DNA from 3 places in the Bariatricus sp. TF06-38A genome. Region 1 is predicted to be linked to each of the others. Evidence: predicted binding sites of a transcription regulator. Region 1 holds the regulator's gene; each other region holds the start of a gene.
The links. Region 1 encodes Rex, which represses fermentation and respiration genes when NADH is low (regulators of the CRP and FNR family bind a similar motif). Its sites were predicted from a motif close to ATTGTTAANTANTTAACAAT; they were not measured.
Positions count from the first base shown of each region.

Region 2: PG418_RS08690 (4Fe-4S dicluster domain-containing protein) is a predicted target of Rex. The motif match lies at 3,074-3,093, and genes of this name have one in related genera.
Region 3: pckA (phosphoenolpyruvate carboxykinase (ATP)) is a predicted target of Rex. The motif match lies at 5,495-5,514, and genes of this name have one in related genera.

Region 1 covers NZ_JAQFCE010000003.1:248,071-255,410, reverse strand. The annotation lists gene alr (alanine racemase) at 1-818, opposite strand, end outside; gene PG418_RS05035 (NAD(P)H-hydrate dehydratase) at 815-2,338, opposite strand; gene PG418_RS05030 (redox-sensing transcriptional repressor Rex) at 2,419-3,066, opposite strand; gene PG418_RS05025 (ABC-F family ATP-binding cassette domain-containing protein) at 3,225-5,132, shown strand; gene PG418_RS05020 (NADP-dependent isocitrate dehydrogenase) at 5,190-6,386, opposite strand; gene PG418_RS05015 (GntR family transcriptional regulator) at 6,406-7,044, opposite strand; gene PG418_RS05010 (hydroxymethylglutaryl-CoA lyase-like TIM-barrel protein) at 7,067-7,340, opposite strand, start outside.
Region 2 covers NZ_JAQFCE010000008.1:99,959-107,298, reverse strand. The annotation lists gene PG418_RS08705 (aminopeptidase P family N-terminal domain-containing protein) at 1-1,349, opposite strand, end outside; gene PG418_RS08700 (DUF3783 domain-containing protein) at 1,622-1,999, opposite strand; gene PG418_RS08695 (YitT family protein) at 2,012-2,896, opposite strand; gene PG418_RS08690 (4Fe-4S dicluster domain-containing protein) at 3,115-4,563, shown strand; gene fliB (flagellin lysine-N-methylase) at 4,665-5,801, opposite strand; gene PG418_RS08680 (endonuclease III domain-containing protein) at 5,802-6,443, opposite strand; gene PG418_RS08675 (helix-turn-helix domain-containing protein) at 6,459-7,160, opposite strand.
Region 3 covers NZ_JAQFCE010000007.1:35,382-42,721, forward strand. The annotation lists gene PG418_RS07685 (SrtB-anchored collagen-binding adhesin) at 1-1,920, opposite strand, end outside; gene PG418_RS07690 (hypothetical protein) at 2,624-3,313, shown strand; gene pckA (phosphoenolpyruvate carboxykinase (ATP)) at 3,730-5,334, opposite strand; gene PG418_RS07700 (HlyC/CorC family transporter) at 5,621-6,913, opposite strand; gene murB (UDP-N-acetylmuramate dehydrogenase) at 7,201-7,340, shown strand, end outside.

The DNA.
Region 1 (7,340 bases):
ACAAAGGTGCCTCCGTAGCTGACTTCCGTACCCTTTTCAATCCATTTCACATAAGTCACATGCGCGATCAGCTCCATTGCCGGCCGGAGCGGAACTGCCTCCTTATTGACTTCATCTGACGGATACAGTCCATAGGTAGAAATCCCGGCTCTCTCCAGATTCATTCCAAGCTTTGGCATATCAATGATACTTGCACTGTTTGCACAGTGATAATAAGTAAATTCCATACCTTCTGCTGCAAGATGTTCTTTCATCCACAGAAAAGCACGGATCTGTTCCAGTGTCGTGGTCTTATCCGTCTCATCTGCCTTTGAAAAATGGGTAAACATTCCTTCGCAATCCGTATAAACAAGTCTGCCGATCTTAAGGATCTCCTCTACACTTTCTTTCGCTACCGGAAAGCCAAGTCTTGACATTCCTGTATCGATCTTAATGTGCAGATATGCCTTCTTCCCCATACGGTATGCGGTCTCATCCGCAAGCTTCGCAAGCTCATAGCTGTAGGTTGTCATGCGGATCTCATGACGGATCATCTCTTCCATCTGGTCCGGGAAAATACATCCCAGGCAAAGAATCGGCTTCTGAATGCCGGCTTTTCTGAGTACAACACCTTCATCCAGAGTTGCGACCGCATAGCCCCAGACATAGTCCACATCTTCCAGCATTCTTGAAATCGGCACCGCTCCATGACCATAACCATCTGTCTTGATGACCACGACCATCTTGGTTCCTTTTTCTATATTTGCATGCATCATTTCCATGTTATACATCACCGCATCCAGATCGATCACCGCACGCAGTCTGCTGTATTTCTTCATTCTGTCATATCCTCCAATTCCTTAAGTGTTCTGCCGAGCATTTTCAAGAGATCACCCGCAAGCACACTGTAAGAGCCAAGTTCTTTTCTGGCATGATCTCCGCACAGGCCATGCAGATAAACGCCAAGCACAGCGGCATCATCCGGTCTCATATGCTGTGCCATAAGTCCGGTGATCATTCCTGCAAGCACATCTCCCGATCCGGCCTTTGCCATTGCCGCATTACCGGTGGTATTGATCATAAGCCTTCCCTCTGGCGCTTTCACAAGTGTCCTGCTGTCTTTCAGTACACAGACAGCATGGACTTTTTCTGTATATTTCCTTAATAGCTCTCTTCTGTTGTCTTTTAATTCCTGTACGCTGTATCCGGTCAGTCTGGACATTTCTTTCATATGTGGAGTAAGTACATATCCGGAAGGATTCATCCGAATCTGTTCGGTCCCCCACTCATCGGTCTTTGCCAGAAGGTTCAGTCCGTCCGCATCAATAACAGCCGGGGTTTTATTATTCTCAAGCACCTTTTTCAGTAATTCCTCCGAATGCGGTCCCATACCGAGTCCGCATCCAATACAGAGCACATCCGCCCATTCCAGCAAATCCGGAAGTTCTTCAAATGATTCTGTCTCATCCAGAGAATAGGTCGTCATTACCGCCTCCGGTAAAAGTTCCTGTAAGATTGCCCGGTTACTTTCCTCCGTATAAATCCGGACAAGACCTGCTCCCGAAAGATATGCTGCCCTGGCACTTAAATATGCTGCACCGGACATTCCTTTGCTTCCGGTAATCATCAGAACCTTTCCATAAGTCCCTTTATTAGAATCCGGTTTCCTTTGCGGCAGCATTGCCGGCACATCGGATTTTTCAAGTGCCATGCAGATTTCTTCTTCCGCAAAAAACTCCGGTCTGGTAATTCCGATCGGCGCTGTAACAAGCTTTCCTGTATACTCACATCCCGGATATAGGATCTGTCCCATCTTCTGAAACGCAAAGGTCACTGTAAGATCTGCTTTAAATGCCGTTCCAAGCACTTTTCCATCATCCGAACGGATCCCTGAAGGAGTGTCGACTGCCACCTTACAGGCAGTCATCCGATTCATCTGATCAATCACCTCTGCGTATCTGCCTTTTATTTCACGGGATAGGCCAATACCGAATACGGCATCTATAATAACACTATATTCTTTCTGTGGCAAACTGTTTCCTACAGATATTCCCAGATTTTCCAGAATTTTCATCTGGATTTTTGTTTCTTCACTACGATGGTCATAATTTCCGACCAATACTACATCTGGATGATTTCCTTCTTCTACGAGCATCCTTGCAATTGCGAATCCGTCACCACCGTTATTGCCACTTCCACACACGACCAATGCTTTCGACAAATCTATGTCTTCTGCTTTCATCGCAGCCACACACTGAAGTGCCGCCCGTTCCATCAGGACAAGGGACGGGACCTGCATCTTCTGTATCATTCTCTGATCCGATCTTCTCATCTGATCTGCTGTCAGTATTTCTTTCATATCCGGTCTCCCATACATTTAATTTTCAAAAAGGTGCAGGAAAAAATTTTCCTGCACCTCTGCCTTCTGGTCTGCTTTGCCTACTTTCCTTCATGTTCTTCATTGTATCTGGTGATATTATAAGATAATCTCATCAGACTTTCAGACAAATGAACATTCTCAACAATAATATTATCCGGCAGATTCAGATCTGTATGCGCAAAATTCCAGATAGCCTTAACTCCATTATCTACCAGGAGATTGGCAACCTCTACTGCTTTTGTCTTCGGAATCGTAAGAACCCCGATCTCAATATCGTTTTCTTTCACAAAATCCTTCAATTCATCCATCATACGGATCTCAACTCCACGGATCGTCAATCCGGCAAGCCTTGGGTTTACGTCAAACAGCCCTTTTAAAACAAATCCCCGATTTTCAAATGCTGCATAATTCGCCAGTGCCTGTCCAAGATTTCCTGCTCCAATGATAACGAATTTATGTTTCTCGTTCAGTCCAAGGATCTTACCTATCTCTGTATAAAGATACTTTACATTATAGCCATATCCCTGCTGTCCAAATCCACCAAAATTATTCAGATCCTGACGGATCTGTGAAGCAGTTACTTTCATTCTTTTACTTAATTCATTGGATGATATCCGTTCGACTCCGCTCTCCAGTAGTTCCCCTAAATAACGATAATACCGCGGAAGTCTCCTTATTACTGCCTGAGATATTTCTCTTGATGCCACTTTCACTTCCACCTTCCTATTTTTTGACTCATTATTTTTAATTATATAAGAATCTAGTGAAAAAGTCAAATTTTATAGTTGTTTTTTGTCGTATTTCAGCTATAATTATGTTACTGTGAGCAGTAACATAATTGCCACTTTAACAGGAGGATATAAAAATGATACTGGCATGTCATAATCTGTCAAAAAGTTTTGGGGATCAGGTCATCGTAAAAGACGGATCCTTTCATATAGAGAACCATGAAAAAGCTGCTCTTGTAGGTCTTAACGGAGCCGGCAAATCCACGATCCTCAAGATGATCGTAGGACAGCTTTCTCCCGATGCAGGGACGGTTGTTCTTACCAAAGGCAAAACTCTCGGCTACCTTGCACAGCATCAGGAGATGGAAAGCGGCAATACCATTTATGAAGAAGTCCGCACGGCAAAAGCCGAAGTCATTGAGATGGAAAAGCAGATCCGTACAATCGAGATAGAGCTTCCGTCTCTTTCCGGAGATGCTCTTGAAGCACGTCTTGCCACTTATCAGAGACTGACTTCTGCATTTGAGCACGCAGACGGTTACGCTTATAAAAGTGAGCTTACCGGCGTTCTAAAAGGTCTCGGATTTACAGAAGAAGAATTTACTAAACCCGTAGATTCTTTATCCGGTGGTCAGAAGACCCGTGTATCTCTTGGCAAACTCCTTCTTACCAAGCCTGACGTCCTGCTTCTGGATGAACCAACAAACCACCTGGATATGAACTCCATCGCATGGCTGGAAACCTATCTTCTGAATTATCCGGGTGCTGTTCTTATCGTATCCCACGACCGCTATTTCCTGAACCGTGTGGTTACAAAGGTGATTGAAGTCGAGCAGGGACAGCTTCATACTTATATGGGCAATTATTCTGATTTTGCTGTCAAAAAAGAACAGCTCAGAGAAGCCAGATTAAAAGAATACTTGAATCAGCAGCGTGAGATCAAACATCAAGAAGCCGTGATTGAAAAGCTCCGTTCATTTAACCGTGAGAAATCCATCAAGCGTGCCGAAAGTCGGGAAAAAATGTTGGACAAGATGACGCTTGTAGACAAACCGATGGAGATCAACACTGACATCCATCTGAAGCTGGAGCCTTCCCGTGTCAGTGGCAATGATGTCCTTTCTGTCAAAGGATTAAGCAAAGCCTTTCCGCCACAGACACTTTTCACCGATATCAGTTTCGAGATCAAGCGTGGGGAACATATAGCCATCATTGGCGACAACGGAACCGGAAAAACTACGCTTCTCAAGATTCTGAACAATGTGATCCAGGCAGACAGCGGTTCCTTTACACTGGGTGCCAATGTGGAGATTGGTTACTACGATCAGGAACACCACGTCCTTCATATGGATAAGACGATCTTTGAAGAAATTTCCGATGATTATCCGACACTTACCAACACACAGATCCGGAACATGCTTGCGGCTTTTCTTTTTACCGGAGATGATGTTTTCAAGCTGATCGGTGATTTAAGTGGTGGTGAAAGGGGACGTGTATCTCTGGCAAAGCTGATGCTCTCCAATGCAAATTTTCTGATCCTCGATGAGCCAACCAATCATCTGGACATCACTTCCAAGGAAATTCTTGAGCGGGCTCTGAACGATTATACCGGTACGATACTTTATGTATCCCACGACCGTTATTTCATCAACCAGACTGCCACCCGTATTCTGGAACTGACCGGCAATACCTTTGTAAATTATATCGGCAACTATGATTATTATCTGGAGAAAAAAGATCTTCTGACCCCGGCTGTTTCCACAGCTGCTTCCGAAGACGCACCGGCGCAGGTTTCCGAATCCAAACTAAGCTGGCAGGAGCAGAAAGAAGAACAGGCACGTCTCCGTAAAAGGCAGAACGACCTGAAGAAAACAGAAGAACGTATCGGTGTTCTGGAAACACGTAATGGCAAAATCGATGAACTGATGATGCAGGAAGAAGTCTATACAAATTCTGTTAAATGCCAGGAACTGGCAAAAGAAAAAGCAGCAAACGAAGCAGAACTCGAAGAACTCTATGAAAAATGGGAAGAACTAGCTGAATAAGCCGGTTCTTCCCATTTTCCTGTCAGAGATACGCCCTTCATGCATTCCCTGCTCTTTTTATAATCTTTCTGCAATCGCTTTAATAAACCCTTCACTGTTCAGTACATGTACCTCCGGAAGAGTTGTGATCATTGCCAGATCCTTTGTCATATAACCCTCTTCAATCGTATCAATCGTTGCTTTTTCCAAACGGTCTGCAAAATCCATCAGTTCCTGGTTCCCATCCAGTTCTCCTCTCTTGCGCAAAGCTCCTGTCCATGCAAAAATTGTTGCAACAGAGTTTGTTGAAGTCTCTTCCCCTTTCAGGTGTTTATAATAATGACGCTGTACTGTTCCATGTGCAGCTTCATATTCATAAAAGCCTTCCGGTGATACCAGTACAGATGTCATCATGGCAAGTGAACCAAATGCTGAGGAAACCATATCACTCATCACATCCCCGTCATAATTCTTACATGCCCAGATATAACCACCCTCTGACTTCATTACACGGGCTACCGCATCATCGATCAGTGTGTAGAAATATTCAATTCCCGCTTCGTCAAAAAGGTTCTTATACTCCGCATCAAAGATCTCCTGGAAGATATCTTTGAAAGTATGGTCATATTTTTTGGAAATGGTATCTTTTGTTGCAAACCAAAGATCCTGCTTTGTATCCAGTGCATAACTAAAACAGCTTCTTGCAAAACTTTCAATCGATGCATTGATATTGTGCATTCCCTGGATAATACCTGCTCCATCGAAATTATGGATCAGCTCTCTTGTCTCTGTTCCGTCAGGTGCCGTGTAGACCAGCTCTGCCTTTCCAGGTCCCGGAATCTTCATCTCGGTTCCTTTATATACATCCCCATAAGCATGACGGGCAATCGTGATCGGCTTCTTCCAGTTCTTTACACATGGTTCAATTCCTTTTACCACGATCGGAGCACGAAATACCGTTCCATCCAGAATCGCACGGATTGTTCCGTTCGGACTCTTCCACATCTCTTTGAGTCCATATTCTTTTACTCTTGCCACATTCGGTGTAATGGTCGCACATTTGACTGCTACTTTGTACTTCTTTGTTGCATTAGCCGAATCAACTGTAACTTGGTCATCTGTCTCATTGCGGTGTTCCAATCCAAGATCATAATAATCTGTCTTAAGATCGATATACGGCAGAAGAAGATCATCTTTTATCATCCTCCAGAGAATTCTGGTCATCTCATCTCCGTCCATCTCAACAATCGGTGTCGTCATCTGAATTTTACTCATAACTTCGTCTCCTTTTTGGCTATTTTTCTTCGATATGCAGGTTCTCCATAACATGCATAATATGGATCGTTGCCAGATTGCCGGCTTTTTCCGCGTCCTTCGCCTTGATGGCATTCAGGATCTCGTTATGCTCACCAATCGACTTGATCGCACGCTCTTCTGTCTTAACGGAAGTCCTTCTTGCAAGCTGTACATATTTGTGAAAATCTGAAAGCACATGATCCAGAATCCTGCTCTGTGATGCCTCATACAGAATCTGATGGAATCTTCCATCCAGCTCTGTCAGCTGATCGGAATGTCCTTTATCCATATGATACTCGGATAAAAGAATGATCTCATCCAATTCTTCCAGCTGCTCCTGTGTAATATGTTCTGTTGCCCAACGGACGCATAATCCTTCCAGCATGGAACGAATCATATAAATATCATGTACATCCTTATCGGAAATACCGGTAACATAAGCTCCTTTATTTGGGATGATGTTCACCAGTCCCTCCAGTTCCAGCTGTCTAAGTGCCTCTCTTACCGGTGTACGGCTAACTCCAAGTTCCTTCCCCAATGTTGCTTCCCTGAGTTCGTCATTTTCTTCATACTTACCTTTCAGAATGTCATCTCTGATGGTCTGAAAAACCTGACTTCTCAATGAATACTCTTCCATTTTATCTCTCTCCTGAATTTCGTTAGATTGTAATCCCCTTTTCGTCACAGATTCTCTCAATCTCCCGGATCAGTTCCTGATCTGTGAGTACGGTCACACGGCCGGATTCATATTCCGCGTCAACCCACTTCTTCAATTCTACAACTAAAATGGAATTCTTGTCTACCTGTTTCTCATTTTTCAGGTGATAATATGTATTTATCCAGTGTGCAATACCTGCAAGACCGGAAGTATTTGACACAGCAACCAGCGGTGGACGGTTCAGAAACTTGCCGGTATCAAACACATTGTAGATT
Region 2 (7,340 bases), on a different contig from region 1:
AAGTTCATTCCGCAGCAGCCTTTCTTGAAGATCGGACTTGCAAGGTTCAGGTTACTGATCGCAACCAGTGTAAAATGATCTTTCATGATCTGTGAAACTTCTCCAAAAGCATATGTTCTGGTGATATCAGTAGATCCTTCGTAGAATCCTGCTCCTGTATCCGTCATCAGGAAAGTTCCCTCATGAAGCTCTACATTGGTCTCCGGTGAAGAAGAATAGTGTACGATCGCACTGTGCTCCCCGAATGCAGAGATCGGTCCGAAGCTTGGACGGATAAATCCACCCATCTCGGCACGGAACTCATCCAATTTGTCAGAAGCGCTCATCTCTGTGATCGTCTCTTTGCCAACATTTTCTTTCAGCCATTTCATAAATCTGACATGAGCCACGCTATCCTTGATCTCAGCGATACGGATATTTTCGACCTCTGTCGGATTCTTTACACATTTGAATAAGATCGCCGGATTTCTCTCTTCCACTTTCTTCACATTCTCCGGAATGTTCTTGTAAAGTGCAAAGTTCAGTCTTCCCGGATCTACCATCAGGACTTCTTCTGCTGCAACCTTCTTGATGTCCTCATAAATATCATTGTATGGGTGCAGAATAACCCCATCTGCTGCAAGATGTGCTTTGATCTCATCGCTTAATTTTTTCTCATTCACAAAAAGATCCACCTTGTCCATTCTGATCACTGCATAGGTCAGAACCAACGGAAAATATTCTACGTCATTTCCACGAATGTTCAGTGTCCAGCAGATGTCATCCAGTGTGGTAAGAACGTGTGCTGTCGCACCTGCTTCTTTCATTGCCGCACGTGTACGTGCAAGCTTGCTCTCCACAGTCTCTCCTGTGTATTTCTGTTCCAGTTCAAATACCGGCTCTTCTGAAAGAATCGGACGGTCTTCCCATACTTCATCGATCAGATCATATGCATAAACGACCTTTCCGTTCTTCTCAGATGCGATCTTCTCGTATTCTTCTCCTTCTGTTACAGAAACAACACGTCCATCAAATCCTACAGTTTCGCCTTCTGCCAGAGCTGTTTCCAAATATTCCCCAATCTTCGGAACGCCCGGCTGTCCCATCTTCATCAGTTCTACTGTTGTTCCCTCCAGCTGCTTTGCCGCCTGGATAAAGTATCTTCCGTCTGTCCACAGGCGTGCTTCTGTCTTCGAAACCACTGCTGTTCCTGCAGATCCCGTAAATCCGGTAATATACTCTCTTGCTTTAAAATGCTCCCCCACATATTCGCTCTGATGAAAATCTGCAGTCGGAATAATATAAATATCTATTCCCTTTTCCTGCATTTTTGCACGCAATTTTTCAAGTCTTTCCGGTATTGTAGACATTTTAAAAAACCTCCTTTAATTTTTCCATTCTCTGACCATTATAACCCGTAAACTTTTGAAAAGCAACCTAAGAAAAGGAGTCGGATTCGGCAAGAACATCATTTTCATTCAGATCCTGTGCACTGCCTGTAAGTCCGGCCGCAAGTACCGCTACACATCCGATTATCTTCACCTTTTTTGACATCTCCCATCACCTTTCGCAAATTTTCACAAATGGTAGTCTACCCGAAAAATTTGTTCTGTCTATGGGAAAAATGTGATTTTTCTTGAAATCAGGACTGATGCATTGCTGCATGCTCCTTTTCCAGTTCTTTAAAAAGTTCCGGCACAGTCCACTGACTGTTTGTGTCTGTCAGAACCGCTTTATAATCAATACGTTTCATACCCTTCTTTCGCATCATAAATAAAATCTGATCCAGATGGCTGCCTGTCACTCCGGCAAATACCATCATCTCATCTGCCAGCTCTTCACCCTCATAAATCCTGTCTGTCTCTGACGCTTCTTTCATTCCGGCAAGTACACCAACCGTCTGAAAATACTCTTCTTTTTTTATCAGCCGCACCCGAATCCTGAGTGACATACAGATCATCTGCAGCTCCTGCGCACGCTTCTTATCTTTTATATTAAATAATAATACTGTTTCTCTCATAAATTTCCTCGACTACTCCGCTTTTCTCAAACGGTTCTTTTTATGTTTATTCCACTCTCCGATTACCTCACTGACAGTTGATACCGTAACAAACGCACTCTGGTCTGTCTCATGGATAAATGCAAGAAGCTTTGCATATTCACTCTTTTCCAGAATTGTAACCACTTCTGTCTGTTCCTGATTGCCCAGTCCTCCGACTGCCGGATAAAGAGTCGCCCCTCTGTGCAGCTCATGTACAACAAACTGCTGGATCTCCGGATATTTCTTTGACAGGATACACACCCTCTTACGGATACTGAAACCATCGATAAAATTATCCAGAACAATCCCATAAAGATAAGTTCCCAGAAGGCTCACTACCAGTGTCTTTCTGTCGTAGACAAGGATAGACGTCGCAGCGGTCACAAATCCTGCGATCGTAAGACTCTTTCCAATTTCAAAATGCAAATATTTATTTAAAACTTTTGCAACAACATCAAGCCCACCAGAAGATGCATTGACATTAAACAAAATCGCCTGTCCGATGCTGATCACCAGAATATGGCACAGCATATTGATAAACATATCATCCGTGAGCGGCGGAACATCTGGTGTCACTGTTTCAAAAATACGCAGATAAACCGGGAGCATTAAAGATGTAATGACCGTCTTACCTCCGAATTCTTTTCCGACAAACACAATCCCTATGATCAGAAGTGCTACATTTAGAATCATCGTCATCGTCGAAACCTTCAGCAGAATAAAATTTGCCAGAACCATGACAAGTCCCGAAATACTTCCCACAACAAAGGAATTCGGCATCATCAGATAATACACTGATGCCGATACAATAAACATTCCTACCGTGATCGTTGCATACTCTTTCAATATGTTTTTTGCTTTGTTCTTCTCTTTCAATTTTCTTTCCTCTCTTTCATACCGGTGCCTCTTATTTCCCCAAATATGCGGCACACTATATTTCCCAACATAGCATGTTCATCATAACATACTTCTCATCAAACTTCTACGCTATGTTTCTCATTAAAAACATGAAATCTTCTTTCCATTTATAGTAGTTTCAATTATAATAAAGGAAGAGTGAAATTTTTAACAATTTAGAGAAGAGAGGGTTAATTATGAATGCTGATGGAAACGTAATCAAAATCAAACATGACGTACTGTTCGAAGTAGCAAAGCTTGCTTTTGCAGGTGAACTTGAAGAACAGCGTGATCACCTCCCGCTGAAGCTTATTCCGGGACCGACACCGCAGTTCCGCTGCTGTATCTACAAAGAGCGTGAGATCATCCGCCAGAGAATCCGCCTCGCAGAAGGCAAAGCTCCGGGACCGGAAGATGATGGCAATATCATTCAGGTTATTTCTTCTGCCTGCGAAGACTGTCCGATCTCCAGCTACACAGTAACAGAGAACTGTCAGAACTGTCTTGGAAAGGCATGTATCAATGCCTGTAAGTTTGGAGCAATTGAACCGGGACATTACCGTTCCCACATTGACGCATCCAAATGTAAAGAATGTGGTCAGTGCGCCAAAGCCTGTCCGTACAATGCCATTGCACATTTAAAACGTCCGTGTAAATTCAGTTGTCCGGTCGATGCGATCACCTACGACGAGCATGGCATTTCCATAATCGACAAAAACAAATGTATACGCTGCGGTAAATGTATCCACAGCTGTCCATTCGGTGCAATTGCTTCCAAAACATTTATTGTTCCGGTAATCAATGCTTTAAGAGAAGGCAAACACATCTACGCAATGGCTGCTCCTGCCACAGAAGGTCAGTTTGGTGCTGACATTACCATGGAAAGCTGGCGCAAAGCAATGAAAGAGCTCGGATTCGTAGATTTCTACGATGTAGGACTCGGTGGAGATATGACTGCTGCTTACGAAGCTGAAGAATGGGCCGAAGCTTACAAAGAAGGACAGAAAAAAGTAACCTCCTGCTGCCCTGCATTTGTAAATATGGTTCGCCTGCATTACCCACAGCTTGCTGACAATATTTCAACAACTGTTTCTCCGATGTGTGCAATTTCCCGTATGATCAAAGCACAGGATCCGGAAGCGATCACTGTATTTATCGGACCTTGCCTTGCTAAGAAATCTGAAGTTGTCGATCAGCAGATCGAAGGAAATGCAGATTATGTTCTTACATACAGCGAGATCCGTGCGATCATGAAAGCAAAAGACGTTGAACTCGAGGCCTGTCCGAACGACAACCAGACCGCTTCTACCTTCGGAAAACGCTTTGCAAATTCCGGTGGTGTAACAGCAGCTGTTCTGGAAAGTCTGAAAGAATCTGACAACTGCATCGATGCGAAAGTCTGTCGTGCAAATGGTTCTCAGGAATGTAAGAAAGCCCTCCTTCTCATGAAGGTTGGACGTCTTCCGGAAGACTTCATCGAAGGTATGGCATGTGACGGCGGATGTGTCGGCGGTCCAAGTTCATTCAATGACCAGATGACTTCCAAGAAGAACCGTGATGCCTTGATCTCTCAGGCTGACGATCGTGGAATTCTTGATAATCTGAAGAATTACGATATGGATAAGTTCTCTATGCATAGAGACTAAAATTATAAGGGCGTATGAAAAATGAGAAATCATTTTTCATACGCCCTTTTTAACAAAAATTCTTATTCAAATGCATCAAAAATCGTGCAGGCATCTATTTATTATCCCCTATACCACGGCAGCCTGTCCCGCAGCATCATCTTTTCCATCTGCTCCAGATTCTTATCAGAATGCTCAATCTCCCGCGAATACCGGTACACCAGCTCTACGATCTCTTCTGGTGTAAGCTCTCCTTCATTTTTTATCCACCGTGCTTTCCACAGCTCATAAATATGGAAAGTACTTATTACTGCCATCTGCACCTTCGCATAAATCCTTCCATCATAAACTGCGCCACAGAAATAAGTGAAAATGAAATACACCAGCAGCTGCTCTGCCTGGATCTGGATATTGCTCTCTTCCTTCGCCCACCGCTTAAAGTCAGACGAGATTCCTTTATACGCATCTGCTCCATGTGAATACAGAAGTTCTTCGCTCTCCATCAGAAGCATATCCCAGTCCTCACGTAGAAGTTCCAATTCATAAAGTTCCCGGAACATCTTATGCGCCATCTCCCATCTTTCCTGCACAGACGGCTTTTCTTCTTTCCAAAGTTTCCGTACAAACTTTCTGGCACTCTTTGTCTGATAACGTTCAATGACTTCCTCGCAGGAAAATAACTGTTCCCGGTTAAATCTGCCCTGCAGATCATGCGCCATTCCAAGAATCAGTCCCACTCTTATTTTTAATGAATGCTCCCGCTCCTGCAGAATTCCAAGCATTGCATCTCTCGCATCTACAAGCATAGAATACAGAAACGGATCAAATTCCTCGTATTCCTCTTCTCCTTCTTTTTCATAAGTAAGAAAACGGACCGGCTCTTTCTTCTCCATCAAAATCCTTGCCACCTCCGGACAGGATACCGACAGGGTAATCTCCCGTACATCCTCAAACTCCTCGACATGTCTCGGATACAGGCGGCAGGTTTTACACAGACTTTTCTCTCCGAGATTCGCATACATCTCACACAGATTACAGTCATTTAAAAATGCACATCTCTTTTCTTTATCCTGCCTGAAAATGCCACGGATCCAGTCCACGGATTTCAACATCGTAAACCGGAATTTTCCTTTCACATGCTTATATTTATTCAGTGATTTTTTGTCAATTACAATCTTCCACCCTGCACAACAGGTATCTTCACATTTGTCTGCTATGCAGGTGAACTCTTTATAATAATCCGGAATTGTATATTGCATTTATTTTTCTACCCCAACCTTCTTACAGATATCCGCCAGACAGCATCTGTCACAGTGCGGCTTCGTCCTTGCCGTACAAACTTCTCTTCCGTGGTACACCAGTCTGTGACAGAAATCGCTTCCTTCCTCCGGCGGAACCAGCTTCCAGAGTTCCATCTCTACTTTCTTCGGATCCTTAATCCCGTCTACCAGTCCAATACGGTTCACCAGACGGATACAATGGGTATCCGTTACGATCGCAGGCTCACCAAATACATCTCCCATGATCAGGTTCGCGCTCTTTCTCCCAACACCTGGCAGCTTTAAGATCGCATTAAAATCCTTCGGAATCTTTCCGCCATACTCATCCCGAAGCATCTTCATACAGGCACTGATATCCCGTGCCTTACTTTTCCCAAGCCCACAAGGACGTACAATCTCTTCGATATTATTTACATCTGCTTCTGCAAGTGCCTCTACTGTCGGATATTTTGCAAATAAACCTTCTACGACTACATTTACCCTTGCATCCGTACACTGTGCCGCAAGACGCACACTGACCAGAAGTTTCCATGCCTGATCATAATCCAGAGTACAGTCTGCATCCGGATATTCCTTTCTTAAGCGTTCTATTACTTCCAATGTTCTCTGTTTCTTTGTCATCTTTTTTATCCTTCTTTATCTCATATTTTGTATAGTAAGATAATTCATCTGCTTCATTAGTTTAAGATCTTCTTTGTTAAATGCAAGAAGATTCATAAGCTTTTCTTTATTTACAATTTCTTTTTCCGAAATCACTGCTTTAAAGGTCACCGGAAGCATCGTATAATTAGAGAGACCGGACACCAGTGCCAGCTGCTGTCCCGGATTCACCAGATTATTTACACAGGAGATCATGATATGTTCTGATTTCAGAGCCTGGTTATGAAGCATATAGGTTCCGATAAATCCTTCCTTTTCATACTCACCAGTATAAAGTCCGCCACATTCCCCCGGTTCTTTGACCTCACTTACATCATTAAACAAATGCACTTTATATTTGTTATTCTTTCCTTCCACCGCCTGCTGTTCAATCAAACTTTTGACAATTACTTTTCCAATCCCGTCATAGCTGTACATGTACAATTTTTCAATTGTCTCCGCATAAGTACATTCTTCCTCTTCCTCAGCAATCTCATCTCCGATAATTGCAAGAGGTGACACCTTAAAAATCTTAGACAATTCAAGAAATGTCGAAATATCCAATGAAATATCCCCTTTTTCGTATTTAGAAACTGTCGACACACTCTTATGCAGTCTTACAGCAAGTTCTTTCAGCGTCATATTATATGCCATCCGGTATTTTCTAATATTACGCCCTACCTTCTCATCTACATTCATACCAATTTTCTTTCCTTTAAATCAATTTTTTTATGATATGTGCATAAATTTTAACGCATTTCCCCAATTTTCTAGTATGCACCATATTTTTTCTCTTTTTTCAATAATAACACGTCTGATTTTTTCGTGTCAATAAAACGCACCTCTTTTGTCTTTTCTGATTTACCCGGATAAAATGAT
Region 3 (7,340 bases), on a different contig from region 1:
TCCAAACCACACACCGTCCTCGCTGGTCTTTCCTGCGTTGGTATTGTGCTTATGAGAAGCCCATTCAGCAGAAGTGGAGAATTGCCCGTTATCATCAGTTACCACGACGTGATTTTCGCCCGTTGTCTTGCTTGTGATCCTAAAAGGAACATCAGCAAGACGCTTGTGTGTGCCTGCACCGATTTTTACACCCTCAATATCTCCACGCTTAATCTGATTATAGATAGAATGGGCTTTTTCGGTTAAGTCCACGATTTTTCCATTTTCTGTGATTGTAAAATCAATCGGCTTTGCACCGTCAGTTAAGTAACCGTTGGGAGCTTCACTCTCAACGATACGGAATTTTCCATAAGGTAAGAGGTCAGAAGAAGTAGAAGCGACACCCTCAATATCTGTACGAATTGTCTTTACCACTTCATTTTTCTTGTATAACTTGCCCTCAACCAATACTGCATTATCATTTAAGGAAATGATGTCAAAGGCAGTATCTTTCAAAGTGGCACTTCCTTGTGGCTTTGTATCGCCCGTTTCTAAATCTCGTTTCTGAATTTTGACACCGCCACGGATAACCTTGTCTGATACGGAAAACTGGTTACTTCCAGATAATACGGCAAGGTCGCCGTCCTCGGTAATCTGTGTTACATATAAGCCTTTTATCTGTTCGGACTTATCGCCAGCCTGCATATATGCACCCTCTAACAAGTAGCCGTTTGGAGCTTTTGTTTCTTCTACGGTTAGTGTTCCAAGTGGAAGAACCGCCTTGCCGTCCTGCATATAGAAGCTGTCGCCAGATACTTTGTATGTGTCCGCTAATTTTGTGATGTAATGAGTTGTCCCGTCGCTGTCTGTTTCAGCGATTGTCTTTGTAACCCATGTACGAGTAGCTTCGGCAGGGAGATTGTCTTTATTGTAGAAGCCAGCATAATACTTCCATGTAAATTCCGCACCTGCTAAAGAAGCGTTCCCTTGCGGATTGTCTTTCTGTGTTTCCATATCAATCTTGAAAAGCTCAATCAAAGTGTCCGTTACTTTTGGCGTATCTGATACTTTCAAAATTGCTGTCTTTCCAACTTCAACCTTTAAGGAATATACAGTTTTATCCACTTTATATCCTGCTGGTGCGTATAATTCCTTGATATAGACTGTGCCTGCTTTTACCTCTGCAATATCTGTGTTTCCGTTTTCATCAGTCGTAAGGGTGGCAAGCTGTTTTGTGCAGTCTTTATCAGAAAAGACACCGTATGTTGCACCAGCGATTGAGTAATTCCCGTTACCGTCTGTGATGCTGGCATTACTGGAAACCTTTTGCAGTTTCGTATTTCCGACATTCAGTTTCGCCCAGAATTGTCCCAATTCCTGCCCCTCGCCAGAGTAGATATAACCGCCACATTCATAGCGTCCTTTATTTTCTTTGACAAAGGCTTTCGCACCAGAGAAAACTTCGTCCTGCGTAGCCTTTGGAATTTCATCATAAGAAGCTCGCACGTTATCACATTGCCAGCCAAGATGTACGCTCAATTTCTGCCAGACAACACATTGTTCCAACAGATAGACTTGTTTATAGTTCAATTCCTTGTGAGCTTCGCCATACTGTTTGACATACTCTAAGGATAACGCCACATCTGAAATCTGGTCGGCACTCATGCGTGAGCTTGCGTCAGCTCTGGTCTTATAGCCGTTCTTAAAATCTGTATTGATGTCAATACAATAGGCAGTTTCGCCCTCGACTTTCATATAGCCCTCATTGAATGTCGAACCAATAGAACCGTCATTCATTACTTTTTCAATGATACCGACACGTTCTGCACTTTCCGTCCAGTATTGCTTGCTTTCTGCATGAACGGGTGTAGTCGGTAAAGCAGTAACGACAGTTGCAAGAGCTAAGAAGCCCGTACACAATCGTTTCCATGTCTTTTTCATAAATCTAATGCTCCTTTCATTTTGGGTATAAAAATAGACGCTCATTTCTGAACGTCTACATTATTGAAAGGCTTGTCCTCTCACACATATTTTATTTTAATAGGTACAACAGTTGCCTTTCTCCTTGTATTTTCGTTGTTTTCATTACTTGCGTTATCTACAACCCCCATGACCGGCATCGAGCATGATAGATACAGGCATAGATATACCTCAAAAAATGAACTTTATATAATATATGTCGGATATCCTGAAAAGTGAAAATGAGAAATCGATTAAGAAAAATATGCTGCGTGCTGATTTAACAAACATTTAAATCAACCATGATAGTTCTGCACCCGTAGATTTAATACAATAAAACTGTCAAAAGAAACCTACATAAACAGAAACGGAAGGAATGACAGTTATGGCACCATTTATCATCGGAATCATCGGAGGCACCACAATCATAGTAGGCGGCACATATCTCTTAGAAAAAATAGCTGAATATATCGAACAAAACAATCAGACAAAAAGCATTTAGTTGCTCTTGATACCAGATTGCAGAAAAATAAATTGTCAGGTAGGAAATATAATGTTATGATAAATCTGTAGCGATATGCTACAGGAAAGCAATCATTAGTTTGTTGATTACGTTTCTTGTCTTTCTTGACCGGAAGAACAAGAAAAATATATTCATACATTATAGAATCGGGAGAATCAAAATATGGCAGAAAGATTAGAATTTCGTGAAAAACTTGCAGGGATCCTTACCCTGTGTGAAAGCCAAAATAACATCACAGACAAAGCCACAGTCGAAGCTTACTTCGCAGAAGACAATTTATCAGCAGAACAGATGGAGCTTGTATTTGATTATCTTCTTTCCAAGAAAGTAATCGTAAAAGGCTACGTCAAAGCCGGTGGTTCGATCAAAAATGCAGAAAACACCGAAGAACCGATCCGATATACCCAGGAAGAACAGAATTATTTAAACCTTTACGAGCAGGATCTGAAAGGATTAAGAGATGGGGATCCATTAAAAGAACTCCTACCGGCAATCCTCACCATGGCAAAAGAGATGCACAGGGCAGATATCTACATCGGAGATCTCGTCCAGGAAGGCAACATGGGACTCATGCTCGCCATGGAAGACCATGCAGATGATACCGAAGCCCTTTTAAGCATGGCAAAAGAAAGCATGCAGGCACTTCTTGAATCTCAGGAAGAGACTAAAAAACAAGATAACCGCATGGTAGAAAAAGTCAACGACCTTGATGAACAGATCAAAAAACTTTCCGATGAACTCGGCCGAAAAGTCAGCGTAGACGAGCTGGAAGAATTCGCCGGCATCACCGAAGATGAGATCAGCAACATCTTAAAACTAGCCGGTGAAGAACTTCCCCCAGAAGAGAAGTAGAAATATACTGCAGAAAAAAATTATTTTACGTAAATACATGTAGTTGATATTACACTATCGTCATACTTTAAAAGTACGAAAGGAATATCTGCAACCAACAAACTTCAACAGTCAACAGAACCCACAGCCCGAAGATGGCTGTGGGTTCTGTTTCTTATAAATCATTCCATTCTGTTTTGTCTTGAAAAACCAGAGGGAGAGGTTATTGCAGCCTCTCCATCGTCCCTTCGCACAATCGAGTAAGCTGACGCCTACTCGATTGGTATACTTTGTACACCATCTCGCTTGACAGCTCGATGATGTACATTCGCCAAATGCAGATCCTTGTGCAAGCACAAATCTGCACTTGGCTCATCGTATACACAAAAAAATGGATGCAGGAGAAACTCTCCCACATCCATCTTCTAATTTCGCATTTAAGCCTGCGGTCCAGCAGATACAAGTGCTTTACCAGCAGCATTTCCTTCATATTTAGCGAAGTTCTTAACGAATCTTGCAGCAAGATCCTTAGCTTTTTCTTCCCATTCAGAAGCATCAGCATATGTGTCACGAGGATCAAGGATTCCTGAATCAACTCCCGGAAGTTCTGTAGGTACTTCAAAGTTGAAGTAAGGAATCTTCTTGGTCGGTGCATTTAAGATGTCTCCGTTCAGGATTGCATCGATGATACCACGAGTATCCTTGATAGAGATACGTTTTCCTGTTCCGTTCCATCCTGTGTTAACGAGGTAAGCTTTTGCTCCGCTCTTTTCCATCTTCTTAACAAGTTCTTCTGCATATTTTGTCGGATGCAGTTCAAGGAATGCCTGTCCGAAGCAAGCAGAGAATGTTGGTGTAGGTTCTGTGATTCCACGTTCTGTACCGGCAAGTTTAGCTGTGAATCCAGACAGGAAGTAGTACTGTGTCTGTTCCGGAGTCAGTACAGATACCGGCGGAAGTACTCCGAAAGCATCTGCAGACAGGAAGATTACATTCTTAGCTGCCGGTGCAGAAGAAACCGGACGTACAATATTTTCAATGTGGTTAATCGGATAAGATACACGTGTATTTTCTGTTACACTCTTATCAGCGAAATCAATTTTTCCTTCTGCATCAAGAGTTACGTTCTCAAGAAGAGCGTCACGTCTGATTGCATTGTAGATATCTGGTTCAGATTCTTTGTCAAGGTTGATAACCTTAGCGTAGCATCCACCTTCAAAGTTGAATACTCCGTTGTCATCCCAGCCGTGTTCGTCATCACCGATCAGGAGACGCTTAGGATCTGTAGAAAGTGTTGTCTTACCTGTTCCTGAAAGTCCGAAGAAGATAGCTGTGTTTTCGCCGTTCAGATCAGTGTTTGCTGAGCAGTGCATAGCAGCGATTCCCTTGAGTGGGAGGTAGTAGTTCATCATAGAGAACATACCTTTCTTCATCTCTCCGCCGTACCATGTATTAACGATAACCTGTTCTTTGCTTGTGATATTGAATAAAACAGCTGTTTCAGAGTTAAGTCCAAGTTCTTTGTAGTTTTCAACTTTTGCTTTAGAAGCGTTGTATACTACAAAGTCTGGTTCGAAGTTCTCAAGTTCTTCAGCTGTTGGTTTGATGAACATGTTTGTTACAAAATGAGCCTGCCAGGCAACTTCGACGATGAAACGGATTGCCATACGTGTATCTTTGTTAGCGCCGCAGAATGCATCTACAACATAAAGTTTCTTGTTAGAAAGTTCTTTCTTGGCGATCTCCTTTACAGCTTCCCATGCTTCCTGTGAAGCCGGATGGTTGTCATTCTTATATTCGTCTGAAGTCCACCATACAGTGTCTTTAGAGTTTTCATCAACTACGATGAATTTGTCTTTAGGGGAACGTCCGGTGTATACACCTGTCATTACGTTCACAGCACCGAGTTCGCTGACCTGACCTTTTTCAAATCCCTCAAGACCTGCTTTTGTTTCTTCTTCAAACAGTAATTCGTAAGAAGGGTTGTGCACGATTTCTGTTGTTCCAGTAATACCATACTTGCTTAAATTGATTTCTGCCATTGCAATTAACCTCTTTCTCCTAATTCTAGTTAAATGGTTAAATGATAAAAGCTGTGAGCGCAGATTTTATCATCTGATGAAGTAAAATTCTTCACCCATTTACCATAATTATACATAATTACGCAATAAAATCAATAAAAAACCAATATTTCTTAAAAAAATTGTTTAAAAAATAACGAAATCCGAAAAAGAAAAAGGCAGTCCACTTTGGGCTGCCCTGAAATTATTGTATATCCTGCAAAATATAAAGAAAAAATCTGTCAGGATTTCTTCCCGGGAGGTCTGCTTAGTCGTCAGTTTCCAACGAGTCAGACGTATGTTCGCGGTAATTCTCCGGAAGATACAGATGAACTGTCTCAATCCGGTTTTTATCGAGCTTTTCTACGACCATACGGATTCCGTCTTCGGTGGAAACAGAGTCACCGGCTTTTGGAAGACGATCCAGCTTTTCGATGATAAAGCCTCCGAGAGAATCATAATCTTCCGATTCCAGATTCAGATCCAGGGAATCATTGAGATCGTCAAGATTGGTAGAACCTTCAATAATATATTCGTGTTTGCCTACCGCTTTGATATTTTCTTCTTCATTCTCATCATATTCATCGTGGATTTCGCCAACAATCTCTTCAAGGATATCTTCCAGGGTGATCAGACCGGATGTTTCACCGTATTCATCCAGGACAATTGCGATATTGAAAGAGGCCTGGCGCATTTCAACAAGAAGCTCGGAAATGCTCTTGTATTCATAAGTGAAGTAGGCTTCACGGAGAATGTCTTTAATCTGGAACTCACTTTTCTTGCTGTCGTAAAGAAGAAGATCTTTCATATTGATCGTTCCGACAACATTATCTTTTGTCTCCTGGTAAACCGGAAGACGGGTGAATTTGTCTTCCCGGAACAGGTCGATCAGTTCGTCGTAACTGCTGTCAATATCAGCAAAAGTTACGTTGACACGGGGAACCATGACGTCTTTGGCAATGGCATCACCGAGATCAAACACATTGTAGATCATCTCTTTTTCATCTGATTCGATCACGCCGTCCTGATGGCTGACATTTACCACACTTCGGAGTTCAGCTTCGGTCATGGTATTGTCTTTGGCATTCGGATCGATGCGAAGAAGCATCAGAAGACCGGTGGAGAGACCGTTTACAATGAAGATAAACGGAGTCATGATCTTCATGAAAATATTGATAACCGGTGCGTAGAAAAGAGACATCTTCTCAGCATGAATGGTTGCCATCGTCTTCGGAGTAATCTCTCCGAAAAGGATGATGAGAAGCGTCATAAGCCCACTTGCGATCGCGACGGCGGTTCCACCAAGGCGGTATGCGATTGTGGTGGCAAGGGAAGCTACCGCAGTATTAACAATGTTGTTGCCGATGAGGATCGCGCTAAGCATTTTACCTGAATTCTCAGTTACGGCAAGTACGGTGCTGGCACGCTTGTTACCCTCGTCTGCAAGGGCACGCATCCGGATTTTGTTGTAGGTTGTAAGTGCTGTCTCGGCTGACGAAAATATGCCGGATAAGAGCAGCAGGACTAGCAAAATAAGTATTTGCGAGACACTCGAGTCCACAGTTAAAAATCACTCCTTTTTGAAAATATTGATAAAATTTCTATGTTATGCCTTACTATATCGCATTTCACTTAATTTTGCAAGAGCGCGTTGAACTTGCATATTTTTTGGTGTATCATATGATGTAAGTGTCAAAATTTATTTTTGCACTTACGTCATATGAGGATGATATTAAAACGTGCTTTGGTACGTAGTAACTTCTATTTGGCGGGAGGTCCAATGGCAATTTCCTGTTAAATAAAAAAAGAAGAATGGCATAGAATATTTATAGATACTAGGAGAAGAGAATGGAACAGAATTTTGAGACATGTTTGTATAATGTGGTCGATGCAGCCAAAATACAGAAGGATGAACCGATGAAGAAGCATACAACCTTCCGGATCGGTGGCCCGGCAGATTATTTTATCATGCCATCGAATGAAAAGGA